DNA from 4 places in the Promicromonospora xylanilytica genome. Region 1 is predicted to be linked to each of the others. Evidence: riboswitches for the same ligand, from Rfam matches in the RefSeq annotation. Region 1 holds a riboswitch; each other region holds the start of a gene.
The links. A riboswitch is a leader RNA that binds a small molecule or an ion and turns the genes downstream of it on or off. The one in region 1 is predicted to bind thiamine pyrophosphate.
Positions count from the first base shown of each region.

Region 2: linked by a shared signal. The riboswitch ahead of thiC (phosphomethylpyrimidine synthase ThiC) and the one ahead of thiD (bifunctional hydroxymethylpyrimidine kinase/phosphomethylpyrimidine kinase) in region 1 are both predicted to bind thiamine pyrophosphate.
Region 3: linked by a shared signal. The riboswitch ahead of ACYVK7_RS03695 (thiamine ABC transporter substrate-binding protein) and the one ahead of thiD (bifunctional hydroxymethylpyrimidine kinase/phosphomethylpyrimidine kinase) in region 1 are both predicted to bind thiamine pyrophosphate.
Region 4: linked by a shared signal. The riboswitch ahead of thiO (glycine oxidase ThiO) and the one ahead of thiD (bifunctional hydroxymethylpyrimidine kinase/phosphomethylpyrimidine kinase) in region 1 are both predicted to bind thiamine pyrophosphate.

Region 1 is NZ_BAAGRP010000074.1:48,810-54,604, reverse strand. It holds gene ACYVK7_RS23125 (hypothetical protein) at 1-466, shown strand, start outside; gene ACYVK7_RS23120 (SDR family NAD(P)-dependent oxidoreductase) at 492-1,475, opposite strand; gene ACYVK7_RS23115 (aldo/keto reductase) at 1,506-2,534, opposite strand; gene ACYVK7_RS23110 (TetR/AcrR family transcriptional regulator) at 2,656-3,237, shown strand; TPP riboswitch at 3,245-3,341, shown strand; gene thiD (bifunctional hydroxymethylpyrimidine kinase/phosphomethylpyrimidine kinase) at 3,331-4,227, shown strand; gene dxr (1-deoxy-D-xylulose-5-phosphate reductoisomerase) at 4,336-5,505, opposite strand; gene ACYVK7_RS23095 (RyR domain-containing protein) at 5,518-5,795, opposite strand, start outside.
Region 2 is NZ_BAAGRP010000075.1:388,859-394,653, reverse strand. It holds gene ACYVK7_RS25920 (N-acetylmuramoyl-L-alanine amidase) at 1-1,932, shown strand, start outside; gene ACYVK7_RS25915 (C39 family peptidase) at 2,038-3,384, opposite strand; TPP riboswitch at 3,514-3,619, shown strand; gene thiC (phosphomethylpyrimidine synthase ThiC) at 3,614-5,389, shown strand; gene ACYVK7_RS25905 (LacI family DNA-binding transcriptional regulator) at 5,474-5,795, opposite strand, start outside.
Region 3 is NZ_BAAGRP010000003.1:17,294-23,088, reverse strand. It holds gene ACYVK7_RS03700 (ABC transporter permease) at 1-262, opposite strand, end outside; gene ACYVK7_RS03695 (thiamine ABC transporter substrate-binding protein) at 238-1,323, opposite strand; TPP riboswitch at 1,318-1,422, opposite strand; gene ACYVK7_RS03690 (DUF4235 domain-containing protein) at 1,460-1,741, shown strand; gene ACYVK7_RS03685 (PAS and ANTAR domain-containing protein) at 1,781-2,554, opposite strand; gene ACYVK7_RS03680 (FAD-dependent oxidoreductase) at 2,743-4,170, shown strand; gene ACYVK7_RS03675 (carbamoyltransferase family protein) at 4,313-5,795, shown strand, end outside.
Region 4 is NZ_BAAGRP010000007.1:290,781-296,575, forward strand. It holds gene ACYVK7_RS09115 (ThiF family adenylyltransferase) at 1-936, opposite strand, end outside; gene ACYVK7_RS09120 (thiazole synthase) at 951-1,805, opposite strand; gene thiS (sulfur carrier protein ThiS) at 1,808-2,086, opposite strand; gene thiO (glycine oxidase ThiO) at 2,103-3,323, opposite strand; TPP riboswitch at 3,313-3,415, opposite strand; gene thiE (thiamine phosphate synthase) at 3,494-4,144, shown strand; gene ACYVK7_RS09140 (CARDB domain-containing protein) at 4,580-5,795, opposite strand, start outside.

The DNA.
Region 1 (5,795 bases):
CCTCACGCGCGAGCAGCTGCGGCTGCACGAGTTCGCCTCCGAGGTCCGCACCACGCTGACCACCATCACCTCGCCCACGTTCCTGGCCTCCGCGCTGGAGTCCAGGATGCTGCGCCAGCTGCTGCAGGCGTCCCACTTCGAGCAGCAGGCCGCCGTGGTCACGGAGCGCCTGCGCGAGCTGCTGCAGGAGCCGATCGCCGCGCGCCTGGCAGCCCTGGAGCGCCTGCACGGCGACCGGGAGCGGGCCGCCGAGGCGAGACGTGAGCGCGGACGCCGTCGCCTCATGGACGGCACGCTCTCGGCCATCACGGTGTTCGCCGGCGTCTACGCGCTGATCGGCACCGTCCAGGTCGCGCTGGACGCCGGGCTGCTCAACGGCATCCAGGCGGTCGCCGCGACGGCCCTGGTCACGGTGGGGGCCCTGGTGACGGGTATCGCGGTGTTCAACTGGACGAGGGGGCGGTAAGCAGCACGGCCCCAGCCCACGCCCACTACCCGGCCAGCAGCCGCTCGCTCAGCTCCCACAACCGCCGTGCGGACGCCGGGTCGATCGAGTGCGACACGACGTCGGCCGTGATCTCCTCCGGCGTGGGCGGCGGCTGGTCGTCGTCGAGCTGCGAGACGTCGCTGTTGTTCAGGTAGAGCCCCCCGATGCCCGCCAGCAGCGGGCTGGTCGCCCCGAACACGATGGTCGCGGCGCCCTGGGCCTCGGTCTTCTTGCCGCGCTCGGGGTCGATGACCGGCCGGCCGGCGTCGTCGATCAGGCCCTGGGCACGCTGCTCCTCGACGCCCACCGCGCTGTTGAACGACGTCGTGGCGATCACCCCCGGGTGGGCGGCGAAGGCACGGATCCCTTCTCCGGACCAGCGCCGGTCCAGCTCCACCGTGAACAGCACGTTGGCTGTCTTGGACTGGGCGTAGGCGAGGCCCGGGGCATAGCCGCCGCCCGTGAAGTTCGGGTCGTCCCAGAGGATGTCGGACATCCGCTGAGCCCCGGACGTCGTGTTGACCACCCGTGCGCCACCCGCGGCACGCAGCGCGGGGCGCAGGCCGAGGGTGAGCTGGAAGTGGCCCAGGTGGTTGGTCGCGAACTGCGCCTCGTAGCCGCGGGCGTCCCGCACGATCTCGGCCGGGGCCGGATAGCCGGCGTTGTTGATCAGGATGTGCAGCGGGCGCCCCGAGGCGAGGTAGCGCGCGACGAACGCGTCGATCGACCCCGGGTCCAGGAGGTCGAGCCGGCTGACCTCCACCCGCTCGATGCCCGCTACCGCCGCCGCGGCACGCTCCGTGTCGCGCGAGCCGACGACGACCGAGGCGCCGACGCCGCTCAGCGCCCGGGTCGCTACCAGGCCCAGTCCTGAGTGACCGCCGGTGACGATCACGTTCTTGCCGGTCAGATCGATGCCGGCCAGCACGTCCTCGACCGTCGAGGCCGCCGTGAACCCGGTTCCGATGGGCCGTTGCTCGTGTGTCATGAAAGTTCCTCCCGTGCGATGGCGTGCTGGTCAGGCCGCGGCACGCTGGTCGGCGGGCCGACGGCGCAGCGGGGCCTGCTGGATGGCGGGCGGGTCGTAGGCCATGTCGAGGCGGCCGACGTCGGTGCCCGGCGGGACGATCTCGTCGATCCGGTCGAGGATCTCGTCGGTCAGGGCCACGTCGACGCCCGCGAGCGCACTGTCGAGGTGTTCCATGGTGCGGGGGCCGATGATCGCGGACGTCACGCCCGGGTGGGCGATGGCGAACGCCATGGCGAGGTGGTTCAGGGGCACCCCCGCGTCCTGGGCGACGGGGACGAGCTGCTCGACGACGTCGAGGCGATGCTCGTCACGCAGGTGCTCGAACCCGTACCGGGCGCGGTGCGTGTCGTTGGCCTGCCCCTTGCGGTACCGGCCGGTGAGCAGGCCGCCGGCCAGCGGGCTCCAGACGAGGGTGCCCATGCCGTGCTGCTGGGCGACCGGGAGCACGTCGCGCTCGATCCCCCGGTTGAGGATGGAGTACGGCGGCTGCTCGGACCGGAAGCGCTCCAGCCCGCGCCGCTCGGCGACCCACTGCGCCTCGACGATGTCGGCGGCGGGCATGGACGACGATCCGATGGCACGCACCTTGCCCGAGTTGATCAGGTACGTCAGCGCCGCCAGCGTGTCCTCGACGTCCGTCTCGGGGTCCGGGCGGTGGATCTGGTAGAGGTCGATGTGGTCGGTGCCGAGCCGCCGCAGGGAGTTCTCGACCTCGGCGATGATCCAGCGGCGGGAGTTGCCGCGGTGGTTGGGGTCGTCGCTCATCGGCAGGTGCACCTTGGTGGCGAGCACCACGTCGTCGCGGCGGCCCTTGAGCGCCTTGCCCACGATCTCCTCGGACTCGCCGTGCGAGTACGCGTCGGCCGTGTCGATGAAGTTGATCCCGGCGTCGAGGGCCCGGTGGATGATCTTGACGGAGTCGTCGTGGTCGGCGTTCCCGACCGCGCCGAACATCATCGCGCCGAGTGCGTAGGGGCTGACCTTGATGCCGGTCCGCCCGAGGTTGCGGTACTGCATGCGTCCTCCTGGGGTCATGGTCTGGTGAGCGCACCGTCGATGCCGTAGTCTCGGAACTAAGTGGAACGCTCTTCCAGAACTATATGGAAAGGCATTCCGGATAGCAAGGGATGGGAGCGAAGTGACCCAGAACACAGCGCCGCGCGCACTGCGCGCCGACGCGCAACGCAACGTCGACGCCCTGCTCGACGCAGCAAAGGCCGTCTTCGGCACGTCGGGCGTCGATGCGCCGGCGAAGGAGATCGCCGACCTGGCCGGCGTCGGCGTCGGCACGCTGTACCGGCACTTCCCCAAGCGCTCCGACCTGGTCAAGGCCGTGTTCCAGCACGAGGTCGACGCCTGCGCCGACGCCGCCCCCGTCCTCGCCGAGCAGTACGCGCCGGTCGAGGCGCTCGAGCGGTGGCTCCACCGGTACACGGAGTTCCTGGCCACGAAGCGCGGGCTCGCCTCGGCCCTCCACTCGGGCGACAGCGCCTTCGACGCCCTGCCCGCCTACTTCCTCGGGCGGCTGGGCCCCGCGCTCGGCTCGCTGCTCGACGCCGCGGTCGAAGCGGGCGCCGTGCGCGCCGTGGCCAGCCCCAAGGACCTGCTGTACGCCGTCTCGAAGCTGTCCCTGCCCATGGCGGACGAGGGGCCGGACCACGGCCGCCGCATGCTCGACCTGCTGGTCGACGGACTTCAGCACGGGGCACGACCGGTCTAAGGTGGACCGACATGGCGCGGGGCGCCAGGGCGAGAGCCCGGCTGAGATGCACCCGTGAACCTGCTCTAGGTAATTCTAGCGAAGGAACGCCTCATGGGTCCCGATCCTGCCCTGCCCTCCGTCGTGCGCACCCGTGCGCCCGGCCACCCCGTCGTGGCGCTGACGATCGCCGGTTCCGACCCCTCGGGCGGAGCCGGCGTCCAGGCCGACCTGAAGACCTTCGCGGCCCTGGGTGGCTACGGCTGCGCGGTGCTCACGGGCCTGACGGCACAGTCCACGACCGGTGTGACCCGGGTGCTGCCCGTACCCGGCGACATGGTCACGGCGCAGCTCGAGACGCTGTTCGCCGACGTGGCGGTGGACGCGGTGAAGATCGGCATGACGTCGGACGCCGCCGTCGGCCGGGCGATCGCGGCGACCCTGCGCGCGCTGCGGTCCGCCGGCCCCGCGCCGTACGTGGTGCTCGACCCGGTGATGGTCTCGACCTCGGGCCACCGGCTGCTCGAACCCGACGCCGAGGCGGTGCTGCGCGACGAGCTGCTCCCCCTGGCCGACCTCGTCACGCCGAACCTGCCCGAGGCCGCCGTGCTGCTCGGCGTCGAGAAGGCGCGGGACGCCGTGGAGGCCGCCGACCAGGCCCGCACGCTGCTGAAGCTCGGGCCGCGGTACGCCCTGGTCAAGGGCGGGCACCTCGTCTCGGCCGAGTCGGTGGACCAGCTCGCCGGTCCCGGGCCGGACGTGGTCGCGCTGACGGCCCCGCGGGTGCCCACCCGGAACACGCACGGCACGGGCTGCACGCTCAGCTCGGCGTGCGCCGTGCTGCGCCCGCGGCACGACGGCTGGGAACCGGCGGTGCGCGCCGCCAAGGACTACCTGACCGGTGCGCTGCGGGCGGCGGACGACCTGGTGATCGGCGGCACCGGCACGGCGCCCGGACCGTGGAGCGGGCACGGCCCGGTCGACCACGGCTTCGCGGACCGGAGCGCCTGACCGGCCGCGCACGCCATGATCTGCGGGCCACGCCATGATCCGCGGCTGACCGCCTCGGACGCAGAAGATGGCGTGGCCTGCGGAAGATGGCGTGGCAGGACGGCCGCGTCAGGCCGACGTGAGGATCTCCCCCGCGCGCCGGCGCGCCCACGCGTCCGCCTCCAGGACGCCCTCGACCGAGCCCGCGTCGCCCGCGGCCGTCGTCGCGTGCTGCTCCACGACGGCAGCCACCGTGTCGACGATGTCGAGGAACCCGATGGCGCCGTCGTGGAACGCGTCCACGCACACCTCGTTCGCGGCGTTGTAGACGGCCGGGTGGGTGCCGGCGGCCTCGCCCACCTGGCGGGCCAGGCGGACGGCGGGGAAGGCGTCGTCGTCCAGGGGCAGGAACTCCCACGTGGCGGCCTTCGTCCAGTCGATCGCCACGTCGACGTCCGGCAGGCGGTCGGGCCAGGACAGGCCGAGCGCGATGGGCACGAGCATCCGCGGCGGGCCGGCCTGCGCGATGGTGGAGCCGTCGGCGAACTCGACCATCGAGTGGATCATCTGCTGCGGGTGCACCACGACGTCGATGGCGCTGAACGGCAGGTCGAAGAGCAGGTGCGCCTCGATCACCTCGAGGCCCTTGTTCACCAGGGTCGCCGAGTTGGTGGTGACCACACGCCCCATGGCGAAGTTGGGGTGCCGCAGAGCCTGTGCGGGCGTGACGTCGCGCAGCTCCGCCCGCGACATGCCACGAAACGGCCCGCCGCTGGCCGTCACGACCAGCCTGCGCACCTCCGACGGCGCGCCCGAGCGCAGCGACTGCGCGATGGCGGAGTGCTCCGAGTCGACCGGCACGATCTGCCCCTCGTGCCGCACGGCCGCCTTGACCAGCGCGCCACCGACCACGAGCGACTCCTTGTTCGCGAGCGCCAGCGTCGAGCCGGCGGCGAGCGCGGCGAGAGTGGGTCGCAGGCCGACCGACCCGGTGATGCCGTTGAGCACCACGTCGCTCCCCCGGCCGGCGAGCTCGGTCGCGGCGTCGGGTCCGGCGAGCACCTCGACGCCGTCGGCCCCCGCCTCGCCGAGCAGGGTGGTCAGTGCGGGGCGTGCGGCGGCGTCGGCCACGGCGACGGCGCGGACGCCGAGGTCCGCGGCCTGGCGGGCGAGCGCCGGCAGGTCCGAGCCCCCCGCGGACAATGCGTCCACCCGGAACCGGTCGGGGTTGCGCCCGATGACGTCGATGGCCTGTGTGCCGATGGAACCCGTTGAGCCGAGGAGGGTGACGCTTCGCATGGGCACATCCTGTCAGCCCTCGCCCGGCTGCTCGGCACGGCCCCTGCCGAACATCCGCCAGCCGCGGACCACTCCGCGCGGGTCGGGCACGGGGGCGTCGGCGGCCTCGAAGCCGGCGTCCTCGGCGAGCGGGACCACGTGCAGGCCGAAGTCCGCGAGGATCACCGGGATCGCGCGGATCGCCGCCCGGTCCTTCTCGCGGTCCGCCTCCGACAGGTCGGCCCAGGGACGCAGGTCCGGGTGCAGGCGGCGGGCGTCGTCGCGCTCGGGAGCGTAGGACCAGCCGTCGG
Region 2 (5,795 bases), on a different contig from region 1:
AAGCAGGGCCCCGCGCGCGAGGGCACCCCGGAGCTCGCCCGTGCGGCGGCGCTCACCGGTCTCGACCAGGCCACCCTGAAGTCCGATGCGCAGGCAAATGTCTGCGGCGGTGCGGCGCTCCTCGCGTCCTATCAGGCCCAGGCGGTGCGGGACGGCGCGACCGACGACGCCGCTACCGGTGCCGCCACGACCGACACCGATCCGGCCGCCACGACGTCGAACACCCTGGCCGCCTGGCAGACCGCCGTGTCGCGGATGAGCGACGTCGAGAGTTTCGCTACACAGGTGTACCGAACTCTTCGTGAGGGTGCCGGCACCACCACCCCGGCGGACGGAGCGGTCGTCCTCACCGGCAACCGGGACGTCGTCGTGCCGCGGACGGCCGGCAGCAGCGACCCGGAAGCGGACTGCCCCGAGGACCTGGGCTGCGAGTGGCTGCCCGCCCCGTACGAGAAGGCGTCCCCTGACCTGCCGGACGGTACGGGGGACTACGGCAACCACGACCAGGCCGACCGCACCGGCGCGGGCGGCCCGTCGCTCGACTACATCCTGATCCACGACACGGAGACGGCCTACCAGCCCACGGTCAACCTGGTGCAGGACCCGACCTACCTGGCCTGGAACTACACCCTGCGCTCCTCGGACGGACACGTCGCGAACCACCTCGACCCCGCCGACGTCGGCTGGCACGCGGGCAACTGGTTCATGAACATGCACTCGATCGGCCTGGAGCACGAGGGCTGGGCGGGTACGGGCGCCTGGTACACGGAGGCGATGTACCAGGCGTCGGCGGCGCTGGTACGTCACCTCGCGGCGGAGCACGACATCCCGCTGGACCGGGCGCACGTCATCGGGCACGACCAGGTTCCGGGCATCCTGCCCGGGTACACCAAGAACGTGCACTGGGACCCGGGTCCGTACTGGGACTGGGACCACTACTTCGAGCTGCTCGGCGCACCGGTCGGCGGTGACCTGGAGGCGACGACGAACGTCGAGCCGGGTGACGTCGTCGAGGTGCGCACCGGATATGCCGAGAACCCGAACCTGGTGACGGGCTGCGAGGCGGCGTCTCCTGGTTCGGGCGACTGCGTCGAGGGGGCGGGGACCAACTTCCGATACCTGCACCAGGCGCCGTCGGACGACGCGCCGCTGGCGAAGGACCCGGGCTGGAAGCCGGACGGGTCCGACGGCAGCACCTACGCGAGCGACATCAGCGCGCGCGTGCAGTCCGGGCACAAGCTCGTCGTCGACCGGGTCGAGGGCGACTGGCTGGGCGTGTGGTGGGCCGGGTCGCTGGCGTGGCTGCACAACCCGGCCGACCGGCCGGTGGTGGTGCCCGCCACGGCGAAGACCGTCACCGTCGCCGGTGACGCCCCGGCGCCGGTGTTCGGCCGCGCGTACCCGGAGGTGGACGCGTACGAGGAACACCCGGGCGTACCGGTGCAGGAGGTCACGCCGATCGAGTACCGGGTCGGCGTGGAGCAGACCTACGCGGTGGCCGACGACCACGTGCCCTCCGACTACTACCGGGCCGCCACCTTCGACGGTTCCGGGCCGGGCGACCGCACGGTGGTGCGGGGCGACGACGTGTACTACCAGCTGTGGCTGGCCCACCGGCACGTGTTCGTCAAGGCGGCCGACGTCGAGCTGCACGACCCGGTGGTCGCGGATGTGACCGGGCCGACCATCGAGGGCCGGGCCAAGCCGGGGAAGGTGCTGACGGCCGACGCCGGCACGTACCTCCCGGAGGACGTCTCCGTCACCTACCAGTGGCTGCGCGACGGCGAGCCGGTGCACCGGGCGACCGGCCCCCGGTACCTGGTGACGGGCCACGACCGGGGTGCCGAGCTCACGGTCGAGGTCACGGCGTCGGCCCCGGGCCACACGCCGGCGACGTACACGTCCCCACCGAAGCCCATCTCGCCGAAGTAGTCATTTGGCGAGGTAGTCGGTTGGCGAGGTAGTCATCCAGCGAGGTAGTCATCCAGCAGGCGCTGGATGACTACCTCGCCAACCGACTACCTCGGCGAGGGGCGGCTACCAGTTGGGCGTGACCCCCGGGACGTTGCGGGGGAGCTTCACGTCGTGCGGGTGGTAGACGTACGTGATGCCGTCGGTCGACGTCTGCCACACGCGCTCGAAGTTCTCCCGCGTGTACACCGAGCGCACCGCCTCGTTGCTGGCCTTGTTCGGGTCGTTGATGATCGGGTCGCCCTCCGCGGTGAACCCGATCAGCGTGACGATGTGCCCGTTCGTGCCGTAGCCGGCCTCCGGCATCTCCTCCTCCTCGAAGTTGATCGAGAGGATGAGCGGGATGCCGGCCTCGATGAACCGCTCGGCCTCCGCGAGGGAGCGCAGCCGGGTCACGAACGAGTCCAGGCCGAACGTGCTCGCGTACGCGGCGTTGAACGGCCAGTTGCCCGCGCCCTCGTACGCGTAGTCCCACGTGTGCATGGCGGCGTAGTCGACCTGCGGGTCACCGTTCGGCGCCTCGATCCCCTCCAGCTCCTCCGGCGGGACCTCCCGGCCGTAGGAGTACAGCACCATCGTGGACGACGTCGGCGAGCACCACACCTGACCGCCGCCCCCGAACTCGGGGTACTCGCCGCGGTGGATGTTCTGGCTGTACCGCGGCACGTCGAGCTCGACCGCGCGGCCGAGCGTGAACTCGGTGGTGCCCGGGTAGTGCGAGTCGGGCAGGTACTCGTTGGTCATGGTGGTCACCATGTCCAGCCGCGGGGAGACCCGCGTGCCCTCCGGCCGGTACAGCGTGGCCCGGGTCTGGAAGGCGACCGGTTCGTGGCCGGACTTCGCCACGTAGGTATCGGTGAAGAGGTACGCGTCGTCGTCGGTCTGGCCGTTCACCGAGGTGCGGTGGATGTCGCCGACCTCGCCGTCGGCGGGCGCGAACTCGTCGCCGGACGCCCAGCGGCTCATCACGAACCACTTGGTCCACGTCCCGTCGGCCTTGCGCCCGCGGAACTCGATCTCCACCCAGGTGCCCGTCGGCGTGACGGCGTTCCACGAGCTGACCGACTCGTCGACCGGGTACCCGGTCTCGACGACCGGCGAGGTCCACCGGCCCGTCTCGTAGCTGACCGGCGTGCCGTCGCCGAACGGATCGGTGTACTCGACGGTGTCACCGGCGCCCCGCAGCACGAGCCCGCCCCTGGCGCCCGGCCGCAGGTTCTCCGACTCGCCCGCGCGCAGCTCGTGGTACCCGTCCCAGGTGGTCAGCGTGATCTGGTTGTCCGACGCCGTCGTGCCTGCCTCGGGCGCGCCCGTCGCCGGCACCGCACTCGCCACGATTCCTGCCTGCACCACGAGCGCTCCCGTCGCTGCCAGCGCGAACGCCCTCGTCCGCAGCTTCTCTCGGATCGACATGCCTGCCTCCATGTCCCGGGCCCACAACGGGATGGAGTGGGCCGTTGACCTTCTTTACCAGACCCGAGGCCGGGACAGAAGGGTTCTGCCCCCAGGTGATCTGACAGCCGTCATGGTGCTAACGTCATCGCGATCCCACGGGTGCCTCGCGCAGGGGCTGAGATCGGGCTGGACGGCCCGGGACCGTTGAACCTGTCCGGTTAACACCGGCGTAGGAAGCAGGAGTCTCATGATGGAGAACACCCAGTCCCGCACGCTCGCGTACGAGCACGAGCACGACGGCGGGCACAGCACACCGCACGAAGAGGACGGCCTGCGTGTGCCGGTCACCGAGATCGCACTGGCCCCCTCGCCCGACGGCACCCCGAACGAACCGGTGCGGGTCTACCGCACCCAGGGGCCCGGTTCCGACCCGGTGCGCGGTCTCGCTCCGGCCCGAGAACCCTGGGTCGTGGCGCGAGGAGACACGCAGGAGTACGACGGCCGCCGTCGGGCGCTGACGGACGACGGCAGGGGCGCCGTGCGCCGGGGCGCAGCCTCGCAGGAATGGCAGGGCGAACGGCGCAGGCCGCGCCGCGCGCTCCCCGGGCGGACCGTCACCCAGATGCACTACGCACGCCAGGGCGTGATCACCCCGGAGATGCGGTTCGTCGCGGTACGCGAGGGCTGCGACGTCGAGCTGGTGCGCAGCGAGGTAGCCGCCGGCCGGGCGATCATCCCGAACAACGTGAACCACCCGGAGTCCGAGCCGATGATCATCGGCAAGGCGTTCCTGGTGAAGGTCAACGCGAACATCGGCAACTCGGCCGTCCACAGCTCGATCGCCGAGGAGGTGGAAAAGCTCGAGTGGGCCACCAAGTGGGGCGCCGACACCGTCATGGACCTGTCCACCGGCGACGACATCCACACCACCCGCGAGTGGCTGCTGCGCAACTCGCCCGTCCCCATCGGCACCGTGCCCATCTACCAGGCGCTGGAGAAGGTCAACGGCGACGCGAGCGCGCTCACCTGGGAGGTCTACCGCGACACGGTGATCGAACAGTGCGAGCAGGGCGTCGACTACATGACCGTGCACGCCGGCGTGCTGCTGCGGTACGTGCCGCTCACGGCCGACCGCGTGACGGGGATCGTGAGCCGCGGCGGGTCGATCCTCGCGGGCTGGTGCCTCGCCCACCACCAGGAGAACTTCCTCTACACCCACTTCGACGAGCTCTGCGAGATCTTCGCGGCCTACGACGTCGCGTTCTCCCTGGGCGACGGGCTGCGGCCCGGCTCGCTCGCCGACGCGAACGACGAGGCCCAGTTCGCCGAGCTCGACACGCTCGCCGAGCTGACCAAGCGAGCCTGGGAGCACGACGTCCAGGTCATGGTCGAAGGTCCGGGGCACGTCCCGTTCCACCTCGTCCGCGAGAACGTGGAACGACAGCAGGAGCTCTGCGAAGGCGCCCCCTTCTACACGCTCGGCCCGCTCGTGACCGACATCGCGCCCGGCTACGACCACATCACCTCCGCCATCGGCGCGACCGAGATCGCCCGGTACGGCACGGCGATGCTCTGCTACGTCACGCCCAAGGAGCACCTCGGCCTGCCGGACCGCGACGACGTGCGCACCGGCGTCGTCACCTACAAGATCGCCGCGCACGCCGCCGACGTCGCCAAAGGGCACCAGGGCGCGCGCGACCGGGACGACGCCCTGTCCAAGGCCCGCTTCGAGTTCCGCTGGCGCGACCAGTTCAATCTCTCGCTCGACCCGGAGCTCGCCGAGGCGTACCACGACGAGACCCTGCCGGCCGAGGCAGCGAAGACCGCGCACTTCTGCTCGATGTGCGGGCCCAAGTTCTGCTCGATGCGCATCTCGCAGGACATCCGGGACGAGTTCGGCGGCGTGCAGGCCCAGGCGGCGCTCGCGGACGCGGCGGTAGCGGACGGCATGGCCCAGAAGTCGGCGGAGTTCCGCGAGTCGGGCGGCGACATCTACCTCCCGACCCCCACCCTCCGCCCCTGACCCTCCGTTGAGTGCTGGATCTTCGCCCCGTCCACCGCCCGGATGGGGCGAAGATCCAGCACTCAACGGGTTGGGCGGGGCGGGTCAGGTCAAGTGGGGGACCGGGCCTGTCGTCGTCCCCTCGACCAGGCTGACCGGGAGCACCACCGACTCCGGCTCCTCACCGGCGAGCAGCGCGATGACGGCCAGGCCGAGCGCACGACCCTTCTCGACGAGCGGCTGGTGCACGCTGGTGAGCAGGTCGGGAGAGAGCCACGGCAGGTCGAGCCCGTCGAACCCTGCGACCGACACGTCCTCGGGCACGCGCAGGCCCAGCTCGCGAGCGGCGATCACCGCGCCGGCGGCGAGCAGGTCGGAGTGGGCGACGATCGCCGTCGGGCGGTCCCGGGCGGGCGCCCACTCGGAC
Region 3 (5,795 bases), on a different contig from region 1:
GGCCGAGCAGCACGGAGAAGGCGGTGCCGAGCACGGCCTGGGTCAGCGTGAACCCGACGAGCCGCCAGGTGCGCGGGCGCTGGAGCACCTCGGTGAAGCCGCTGAGGTCGACCGCGCCTTCGGGCACGAAGCCGCGGACCACGAGCGCGGCCACGGGCCAGGCGAAGAAGATCGCGAGGAATCCGAGCGGGACGGCGACCGCTGCCGCCCACAGCAGCGGCGCGGTTCCCCGCCGGCTCAGCCGAGCACTGTCTCGGTCCACCGCTCGATCCACTCGTCGCGGTGCTCGCTCACCTCGGTGGGCTCCACCTCGTACGGCTTCTCGGCCTGGGGTGCGAACTTCTGCCAGTCGGCGGGCAGCTGCACCGAGGGGTCCGCCGGGTACATGTACATCGACTCGGGCAGCGCGGCCTGGACGTCCTCGGTCAGCAGGAAGTCGACCAGCTCCTGCGCACCCTCGGGGTTGTCGGAGCCGGCGAGCACGCCCGCGTACTCGACCTGGCGGAAGCAGGTCTCGAGCAGGGCGCTCGTGGTCGACCGAGACCCGTCCTCGCTCACGGTGAACGCCGGCGACGTCGCGTACGACAGCGCGAGGGGGCGTTCTCCGCCCTCGCCGGCACCCGAGAAGTCCACGTAGTACGCGTCCTCCCACGAGTCGGCGACCTTGACGCCGTTGTCCGCGAGCGATGCCCAGTAGTCCTCGAACCCGTCCTCGCCGAACGCGCCGATCGTCGCCAGCAGGAACGCGAGCCCCGGGGACGACGTCGCCGGGTTGGTCACCACGAGCAGGTCCCGGTACGCGGGGTCGGCCAGATCGTCCAGCGTCCTCGGCACCTCGAGGCCGGACTTCTCGAACCAGGCCTCGTCGACGTTCACGCAGACGTCGCCCTGGTCGACCGGCGTGAGTGCTCCACCGAGCTGCTCGGCGCCGTCCGGGAGGCCCGGAGGCGCGTACTCCGCGACGACGCCCTGCTCCAGCGCGCGGGAGGCGAACGAGTTGTCGATGCCGAACACGGCGTCGCCCAGCGGGGCGTCCTTGGTGAGCACGAGCTGGTTCACCAGCGTCCCGGCGTCGCCCGCCGCGCTGACCTCGAGGGTCATCCCCGACTCCTCCTCGAACCGCTCGACGAGCTGCTCGTCGAGGGCCCAGGAGTCGTGGGTCACGAGAGTCACGGTGCCGGACGCCGACGGGTCGCCCGCGCCGGTCTCGGAGCTGCCGGGCCCGGAGCCGCCGCAACCGGTGAGCAGGAACGCCACCGAGAGCGCTCCGGCGATCGGTCCAGCGTGGACGGTGCCCCCGTGGGCACCGGAAAGACGCAACATCATGCCTCGACTTCCTCCGCCGGTGTGACCCGGATCAGGTTCAAGGGTCTGCGGTGGTCCGCACTCTCAGCGCTGTCGGGCGCTCCCCTGTCGTTTCCAGGCAGCCTACTGGCCCTTCGGGCGCTACGGTGTGAAGGTGGCCCAGATTGAGACGGAACAGACACTCGCCGAGAAGGTCGGCACGCTCGCCCTGACGCTCGCGGCCGGCTGGGCCGCGCAGAAGGCGGTCAGCATGATCTGGAAGGGCGTGACGGGCAACGACGCGCCCAACAAGCCGGACGACCCGGAGCTGGACCTGGTGCAGGCCACCGTGTTCGCGGCGGTCGCCGCGGGAACAGCGGTGTTCGCCAAGCGCCTGGCGGCGAAGGGGGCGTCGAAGGCCGCCCTGCGGATCGCCGCCCGCCGCTCGGCGCACTAGCCGGTCCAGCCCCGAGGCCGGTCCTGCCGGTGGCAGCGCTCAGCGCGCCGCCGTGCGTGGCCGCCGGGTGAGCAGCGGGTCGTGCCCGCGCGGCCTGCCCACCGGCTCCACGCCGTCGAGCGCGCGGGTCAGCGCCGCCTGCGTGATGCCGGTCTGACCCTCGGTGCGCAGCCTGGTCATGACCTGGTCCGCCGCCAGCCGCAGCGGGATGCTCACCCTGCTCGCGACGTCGAGCAGCAGGTGACCGGCCGTCTCCTCGTCGACTCCGCGAACCGCCATGATCACTCCCTTGGCCTGCTCGATCACGGCCTGGCTGACGAAGGCCCGTGTCACCACGCCCTCCGACCGCCGGGTCAGCACCTCCTTCTGGACCGGCGTGGCGTCGACGACGTATCCGACCAGCTCCGGTGACCGGTCCGGGCCACCCCGCACGCCCTGACCGATGACGACCACCGAACGCGTACGGCCCTTGCGGTCGACGATCCGGTGCGAGCACGCGAACGGCCGGCCGAGCCGCAGCGCCTCGGCGGCGGCGCGGACGATCCGGCTCCGGTCGTCAGGATGCTTTCTCGAGCGCAGCGCCTCGAGGCATGGTTCCACCTCGTGCCGCTTCCACCCGTGCATGGTGTAGATCTCGTCGGACCACCACCAGCCGCCTGACGTGAGGTCGACGCGAAACCGGCCGACCAGCAGATTGGTACCGAGGCCCAGGGCGTGTGCCAGATCGCCCGCCGAGAAGCTCGGGGACGGTGTCGCGGCATCTCCTCCGGCGCCGTCCACAACACTGAGTGCTGGCTGTGGGAATGAGGCCATCTCAACCTCCCAGATCCGGTGTGGACCGGGAGCCGCTTCATGACTCCGCGCCATCGATTGTAGAGCGGTTCACCGTCTTCGACAGCCCGGGCGAGCCTCCCGCCGTCCCTGGCGCGCTGCGAGTGCCCAGGCCTCGTGCCAGCCTGAAGTCGCCCGCAGCGACCGACCACCGGCACCGGAGGTGCACCGTGAGCGAGACTCCCCATGACGTGACGGCGGCACCGGGCCCCGCGGTCGAGGACGCGCCGAACCTCCTGGCCCCCGGCCCGCTGCGCGCCGACGTCGTGGTGGTCGGTGCCGGCCTCACGGGCGTCGTGACGGCCCAGCTGCTCGCCGACGGCGGAGCGGACGTCGTGGTGCTCCACGCCGGCACCGCCAGGTCCACCACCACCGCCCGCTCGACCGGCAAGCTCTCGGTGCTGCAGGGCACCCGGCTCGCGCGCGTCGCGCGGTACGGCGACGAGGTCGTACGGGACTACCTCGCGGCCGGCTTCGCGGGCCTGGGGTGGCTGCGCCGCACCCTCGAGGACCTCCACGTGCCCGTCGACAACCGCGACGACCTGACCGTGGCCACCGCGCCGGAGCAGGTGGCCGACGTCGACGCCGTGCTCGCGACCTGTGCCCGCCAGGGGGTCGCCGGCGCGCAGTGGGAGGAAGACCCGCCCTACCCCACGAAGACCTACGGTGCGGTGCGGCTGCCCGGCCAGGGCCAGGTCGACCCGCTGCGCATGCTCTCGGCACTCAGCGCCCGCCTGCGGTCCCGTGGGGTACCGGTGCACGACGGCGTCCGGGTCCGGCAGGTGCGCAGGCTCCGTTCGGGCGTCGCGCTGCGCACCAACCGTGGCACCGTGCTGGCCGACCGCGTGGTGCTCGCCACCGGAGTCCCGCCCGGCCGCCTGGGCGGCCTGTTCCTCCGGCTGGAGGCCGGCCGGAGCCTGCTCACCACCTGGGACGTCGCGGACCCCGGAGCGCTGCCGCCCGGCTTCGCCGACACCATGTCCATCACGGCGGGGTCGCCCGTGCGCTCCCTGCGCCTGGCCGACGGCCTGCTCATGGTCGGCGGCGAGGGTTACACCGTCGGCAGGGAAGCCCGACCCGACCGGCGGCTGGCCGCACTCGACGAGTGGACCCGCGCCCACCTCCCGGTCGGTGCCCCTCGGCACGCGTGGGCGGCCCAGGACTACAGCAGCGACACCGGCCTGCCGCTCGTCGGTCCCGTGCTGCCCGGCGACGACCGCGTGCTCGTCGCGACGGGGTACGCCAAGTGGGGCCTCACCAACGCCGCCGCCGCCGGGCTGGCGCTCGCCGGCCGGCTCCTCGGCGAACCCGTCGAGTGGGGCCCGACGCTCGAACCGCTGGCCCGGCCGCCCCGGCCGACGACCCGCACCGCTGCCACCTTCGGCGAGCAGACCGCCGGCTGGGCCTGTGCCACCACCCGCCCCTCGGGCGGACGGCCGGGCACCGTGCACGTGTCCAGGACCTGCCCGCACCTCGGCGGCGTCGTGCGGTGGAACGACCAGGAGCAGTCGTGGGACTGCCCCGTGCACGGATCCCGCTTCGCCGCGGACGGGACCCTGCTCGAAGGACCGGCGACGGAGGACCTCGCACGGCGCTGACCTGCAGGAACATACCTCCGACGGCGAATGTCACGCGGGGCGACGGTTCGAGATGCGAGTGCTCCGGGGGGCAGCGAACGTAGAGGAACCGGAAGAAGCCCGGTGACGACCATCCGTGGAGGTCACTGTGCGAGTTCTCGGCGTGAACGCCCTCTTTCACGATCCGTCGGCAGCACTCGTCGTGGACGGCCACGTGCTCGCCGCGGCCGAGGAGGAACGGTTCAGCCGGCGCAAGCACGGCAAGCGGCCCGTCCCGTTCGCGGCCTGGGAGCTACCGGAACAGTCGATGCGCTGGTGCCTCGACACCGCAGGGCTGGCACCGAACGACCTGGACGCGGTCGCGTACTCGTTCGACCCGGCGCTCGCCAAGCCGGCCGACGAGATGGGGCTGCCCGACCCGTGGGACTGGCTCCGGCGCCAGTACGCCGAACGGGCGCCCCAGTTCATCGCCACGGCGCTCCCCGGGCTCGACCCGGCCACCGTGCGCTTCGTGCCCCACGAGGTCGCCCACGCCGCGTCGGCCGCGCTCGCCTCCCCGTACCGCACGTGCAGCGTCATGTCGCTCGACGGCCGCGGCGAGCGCTCCTCCTACCTCGCGGGCCGGTACACCGACGGCCGGCTGGAGGTGCTGGCGAGCCAGGAGCTGCCGCACTCCCTCGGTCTTGTCTACGAGTCCCTCACCGAGCACCTCGGCTTTCTGCGGTCCAGCGACGAGTACAAGGTGATGGCGCTCGCGTCGTACGGCCGCCCACGGTTCCTGCCCGAGCTGCGGGAGCTGCTGCGTACCACGCCGGACGGCGGGTTCGTGGCCGAGGCCCCCGACTGGTCGCGCTGGACGCAGCCGGCGACGCCCGGCACGCTGCGGGAGCCGACCGGTTCGGGCGGCCTGCCGCCCGACCAGGCCGACCTCGCGGCCTCCGTCCAGGTGCGCCTGGAGGAGCTCCTCGTGGAGCTGGCCACGGCGCTGCACGAGCGGACCGGCGACAGCGCGCTGACCATGGCGGGCGGCACCGCGCTGAACTGCGTGGCCAACTCCCGGCTGTGGCGTGAGACCCCGTTCGAGCACGTCTGGGTCCAGCCGGCCGCCGGCGACTCCGGCACCGCGCTCGGCGCCGCCCTGCAGCTCACGGCCGAGGCGGGCGTGCGCACCGTGCCCATGGCGTCCGCCGCGCTGGGCCGCTCGTGGTCCGACGACGAGCTGGCCGCCGCGCTGCGCACCGCCGGCGTGCCGTTCACGACCCCCGCCGACCTCCCCGACCGCGTAGCCGCGGTCCTCGCCGACGACGGGATGGTGGCCTGGTTCGACGGCCGGTCCGAGTTCGGGCCGCGCGCGCTCGGGCAGCGCTCGCTGCTCGCCAACCCCGGCCCACGGTCGAACACCGAACGGCTCAACGTGGTCAAGGGCCGGGAACAGTTCCGGCCGGTCGCCCCCATGGTGCTCCTCGAGGACGCGGCGGACATCTTCTCCGGCGGCCCGATACCCAGCCCGTACATGCTGTTCGTCCACGACGTGGCCCCGGGCTGGCGGGACCGGATCCCCGCGACGGTGCACGTCGACGGCACGGCCCGGATCCAGACCGTGGACGGCACGCAGCCCCGGCTCCAGGCGATGCTCCGGGCGTTCC
Region 4 (5,795 bases), on a different contig from region 1:
CTCGCGCACGTCGAGCACCACCGGCGCGGAGCCGTCCGCGCGCAGCGCGGCCAGCTCCGCCACGGTGACCGTCGCACCGTCCGACGGCGGCAGCCCGCAGAACGCCACGTACGGGTCGGCGTCGCCGGTGCCGGTCAGCAGCTCCGTGACCGGCTCCCTCGCGGGATCGCGGGCCACGGAGAGCTGCCGCCAGGTCAGGGCCAGCGCGTCGTACACGGCGAGCCGCCCGAGCAGGCTCTCGCCGGCCCCGGTGACCAGCTTGATCGCCTCGGTCGCCATGACCGAGCCGACGGTGCCGCACATCGCGCCGAGCACGCCGCCCGCCGCGCAGTCGGGCGAGGCGCCGGGCGGCGGTGGGGCCGGGAACACGTCCCGGTAGGTGACTCCCTCGACACCGGCGGGCGGCGCACCCCAGAACGTGGCCACCTGCCCGGTGAACCGGTAGATCGCGCCCCAGACGCACGGGATGCCCAGCACCTCGGCGGCGTCGGAGACGAGGTAGCGGGTGGCGAAGGCGTCGGTCCCGTCCAGCACCAGGTCGTAGCCGGAGAGCACGTCGAGCACGTTGGCCGTCGTCAGCCGTGCGCGGTGCTCCACCACCTCGACGTGCGGGTTGATCTCGGCGACCGCCGCGCGCGCCGACGCCGTCTTCGCCACACCGACGTCCGAGACCCCGTGGATCACCTGGCGCTGGAGGTTGGACGCCTCGACCACGTCGTCGTCGACGATCCCCAGCGTGCCGACGCCCGCGGCGGCGAGGTAGAGCAGCACCGGGCTGCCGAGCCCACCCGCGCCCACCACCAGCACGCGCGCGTTCGCGAGCCGGCGCTGCCCGTCCGGGCCCACGCCGGGCAGCACGAGGTGCCGGGCGTACCGCGCCAGCTCGTCGCGGCCTAGCTCCCGGCCCGGCTCGACGAGCGGTGGCAGCGCGGTCACAGTTCCAGCCGCGGTCACAGCGCGAGGTCCAGGTTGTCACCGACGCGCACGAGGCCGTCGGCCGGCGACGACGCCAGCGCCCGCTCCCTGCGTGGCGGCCGGCCGGCGTGCGCGGCGTCGTGCCCCGCCTCGACGGCGAGCCGCATGGCGCGGGCCATGCGCACCGGGTCGGCGGCGCGGGTGACGGCCGTGGCGAGCAGCACGCCGTCGCACCCGAGCTCCATCGCCAGCGCGGCGTCCGACGCGGTGCCGATGCCCGCGTCCAGGATCACCGGCACCGCCGACGCCGCCGCGATCGCCTCGATGTTGCGCGGGTTGGCGATGCCGAGCCCCGAGCCGATGGGCGAGCCCAGCGGCATGACCGCCGCGCAGCCCACGTCCTGGAGGCGGCGCGCGACGATCGGGTCGTCGTTCGTGTACGGCAGCACGGTGAAGCCGTCGTCGACCAGGACCTTGGCCGCCTCGACCAGGCCGATCGCGTCGGGCAGCAGCGTCACGTCGTCGGCGATGACCTCCAGCTTGATCCAGTCGGTCTCGCACGCCTCCCGCGCGAGCTGGGCGGTGAGCACCGCCTCCCGCACGGAGAAGCAGCCGGCGGTGTTCGGCAGGGCGCGGATGCCCAGGCGGGCGAGCAGACCCCAGATCGACGGGTCCCCCGCGCCGGCCGGGTCACCCGACGGCCGAGGCCGGGACACGCGCCGCATGGCGACAGTCGTCAGCTCGGTGCCCGACGCGACGAGCGCGTCCTCCAGGGCGAGCAGGCTCGCCGCTCCCCCGGTGCCCATGACCAGCCGCGAGCTCAGCGTCGTGCCGGCGATGGTGAGTGGTGCGTCCTGGCTCGGTGTGTCCTGGCTCGGTGTGTCCTGCATGTTCAGCCTCCCTGGACCGCGGTGACGACCTCGACGCGGTCGCCGGGCCGGACGGTGGTGGTGCTCCAGGCACCGCGCGGCACGACGGCGTCGTCCAGCGCGACGGCCACCCCCTGCGGTGCGCCGTCGACCACGAGGCCGGGCAGGAGCCGGGCGACCAGGTCGGCGACGGGCACCGGGGCGTCGAGCGGGTACGGCTCACCGTTGACGACGGCGGTGCCGGCCGAGCCGGTGTGCGGCTCGGGGCTCTCGCGGTGCGGCGTGGACGGGGCGGTGGTCATGCGGTGCCTCCTCGGGTCATGCTGTGCTTCCTCGGGTCGTGCTGTACGTGTCGGCGGACCTGTACGTCTCGGTGAACCTGTACGGGTCGGCGTACCGGTTGGCGGCTTCGACGGCGTCCGCGGCCCGCGCGCTGGACGGGGCCACGCCCAGCGCCTGGTCCACGGCGACGGCCGTCAGCGGCGTGAGCAGGATGCCGTTGCGGTGGTGCCCGGTGGCGAGGCAGAGCCCGTCGGCCGCCCGGCCCAGCAGCGGCGCGTTGTCGGGGCTGGCGGGCCGGGACCGGGTGGTGGCCTCCAGGAGCACGGCGTCGTCGAGCCCGGGCAGCAGCGCGCGGGCGTCACGCAGCAGGGCGAAGACGTCGCCCGCGCGGGTCAGGTGGTCGTCCTCGCGCTCGTCCGACGTCGCACCGACGACCAGCCGGCGCAGCCCGTCGGGGCGCGCCGCGCGGGGCACCACGTAGATCGGGCGGCCCTGGACGGTGCCGCGCACCACCACCGCCGGTGCGCGGTCGGCGGCGGCGTCGAGGCGCAGCGTCGTCCCAGGGGCCGGCCGGGTGGGCGCGCCCGCGAACAGGGTGCCGCTGGCGTGACCGGCGGCCAGGACCACCGTCCCGGCCACGTACCCGGCACCGGCCTCGTCGACCGCGCCGACCACCGCGCCGTCCGCCACTCCGTCCGCCCGGGTCAGCGAGACCGCGGCGCGGCGCACGACGGTCCCGCGCGCCGCGACGACGGCGGTCAGCGCCCCGTGCACCGCTCGGGGATCGACCCGGTGGTCGCAGGGTACCCACGCCGCGCCCGCGAGCCGCTGCCCGAGGGCGGGCTCGCGGTGCCGCGCCTCGTCGGGCGTGATCTCGGCCGAGCCGAGGCCCCACTCGCGGTGCAGGGCGAGCATCCGGCGCAGCGCGACCAGGTCGTCGCTGTCGTACGCCACGGCGAGCGTGCCGGTCGTGTCGAGCCCGACGGCGCCCGGTGGCAGCCCCGCGGCGCGCTCGAGCGCGGCGGAGAACTCCGGCCAGAGGGCGAGCGAGGCGGTGCCCAGCCGGGCCTGACCGGCCTCCCCGAAGCCCGCCTCCATGACGGGCGCGAGCATGCCCGCGGCGGCGTGGGTGGCGCCGTCGCCGGGCGACGGGTCCAGCACGACGACGCTCGCGCCGGCCTCCAGCGCCCGCCAGGCCGCGGTCAGGCCGATGATCCCCCCGCCGATGACGAGGACGTCGCACGCACGACTGCTCACATGTTCTCCCTTCGCTGGCATGACCCAGATCAGGTTCGACGGTCGGCGCTCACGCCCTCTCAGCCCCGAGCGGGGCTCCCGTGCACCCGACAACCTTATCCCCGCCCGTGAGGTGCCCGGACAAGGACGGGACGTCCGGCGGGGTCCGGCGTCTGCCTAGACTCGCGCTCGTGGACCCCCGAACCCGGCTCGCCGACGCCCGCCTCTACCTGTGCACGGACGCCCGCGAGGACACGAAAGACCTCGAACCGTTCCTGCACGCGGCGCTGGAGGGCGGCGTCGACGTCGTCCAGCTCCGGGACAAGTCCCTGGACGCCGCCCGCGAGGTCGAGCTGCACACCCTCGTCGCGCGGGTGGCCGCCGAGCACGGCGCCCTCTGGGCCGTCAACGACCGGGCCGACATCGCGGGACTGACCGGTGCGCCGGTCGTGCACATGGGGCAGGACGACCTCCCGCCGCACGCGGTGCGGGCCCTGCTCGGCGACGGTCCCGTGCTCGGCCGCTCGACCCACTCCCTGGACCAGGCGCTGGCCGCCGAGGCCGATGCGCGCGTCGACTACTTCTGCGTCGGACCACTGTGGGCGACGCCGACCAAGCCCGGCCGTGCCGCCGTCGGCCTCGACCTGCTGCGTGACGTCGCCGGCCGGGAGCCGGCCACGCCCTGGTTCGCCATCGGCGGGATCGACACCGCCCGGCTCGACCAGGTGCTCGACGCCGGGGCACGGCGCGTCGTCGTCGTCCGCGCGATCACCCGGGCGGCCGACCCGCGCGCCGCCGCGGCCGAGCTGCGGCGCCGGGTGACGGAGCGCGTGGGGAGCTGAGCGGGCGGGGCTGGGGGTCGGCGTGGGGTCGGCGTGGGGGCGGCGTGGGGGCGGCGTGGGGGTCGGCCGCGGCCGTGCGCGGGGTCGGCGCGAGACCGTGTCGAGCCGCAAGTTAACGGTCGTCCGGTGGCCTGACGGACGTCTAACCGCGAGCTAACGGTCATCCAGTGACCTGACGAACGTCGAACCGCAAGCCCCGCTTCCACCACGACGCCGAACCGAATGATCATGGTCGATCAGGGCTCTGATCGACACATGACTTGCGGCTCGGCACGACCAACGACTAGCAACTTGCGGCTCGGCACGACCGGCAACCAGCACCTTGCGGCTCGACACCACCAGCAACCCAACAACCTGCGGCTCAACACCGCCGGTGCCGGCATCCCGTCGGATGCCGGCACCGGCCCCCGTTTCGGCAGCGGGGCCGCCTTCCGCCTACTCGCCGGTGAAGACGAACGTCGAACCCGGCTCCTTCTCGATGTCCCCCTCACCGGAGTTGGTGACGGTCACGTCGGACAGGATCGCGTTGCCGCGAGCGCCGCCCATCGCGAGGATGCCGGAACCGTTGTTGGACTTGTCGATCCGTACGTTCGTGATGTGCACGTCGGGCATGTTCCCGCCGCCGTTCTTGAACTGGATGCCGTCGTAGGTGGAGTCGATGATGTCCGTGTCGCGGATGGTGACGCCGACGATGTCGTGCGTCTGGGGGAACAGCGTGATCGCACCGAACTCCTGGTCCTCGTTCCAGAAGGCCCCGCCGGTGCGGTAGAGGCCGTTGTTGGCGATGAGCGTCGTGCCGGAGAACGGCAGCGGGCTGTGGTCGGTGGCCAGCATGATGCCCGGGTAGTTCATCGTGTCGGAGATCAGGTTGTTCTCGATGCTGTTGTCGTAGCCGCCGTAGATCGCGATGCCGTTGGCACGCCACGGGAGCTGGACGGTGTTGTTGCGGAACGTGTTGTCGTGGCCGATGTCGACCGCCGGGTCCTTGACGTACGGGTTGGCCCAGACCGCGAGGGCGTCGTCGCCGGTGTTGCGCAGCGAGGAGTTGAGCACGCTGGAGTTCCGGGTGCCGTTGCTGAAGTTGACGCCGTCCGCGTAGGTGTTGCGGATGCGCATGCCGCTGAGCTCCAGGCCGTCGGCCGGGCCCCACAAGTCGGGGATGTTCGAGTAGTCGCGCCCGACCCACACCCCGACGTTGGCGTGCTCGATCCACACGTCGCTGATCTTCGTGTTCTGGCCGAACCGCCCGTTGAGCGCCACACCGCCCTCGGCGTCGCCGTCACCGCCGCGGATGCGTCCGGAACCGAAGATCGCGAGGTCGGAGATCTGGACGTTGTCGTCGATGTCGAACCCGAAGTTGCCCTCGTGCGGGTGGTTGATGCCGTCGGCGTCCTGGGGCTGGATCAGGCTGTAGAGCTGGGAGTGCCACATGCCGGCGCCGCGGATCGTGGTGTCGCTGATCCCGACCTGGTTGTGGTTGCCGCGGTTCAGCGGGTCGTCGGTGAGGATCTTCTGCTCCTGCCGCCACTGACCGGCGGGGATCCAGACGCAGTCGATCTCGCCCTCCTGGTCCGCCGTCACGGCGGCCTGGATGGCTGTCGAGTCGTCGACGCCGTCGTCAGGCACGGCGCCGTACTCGGTGATGGACGTG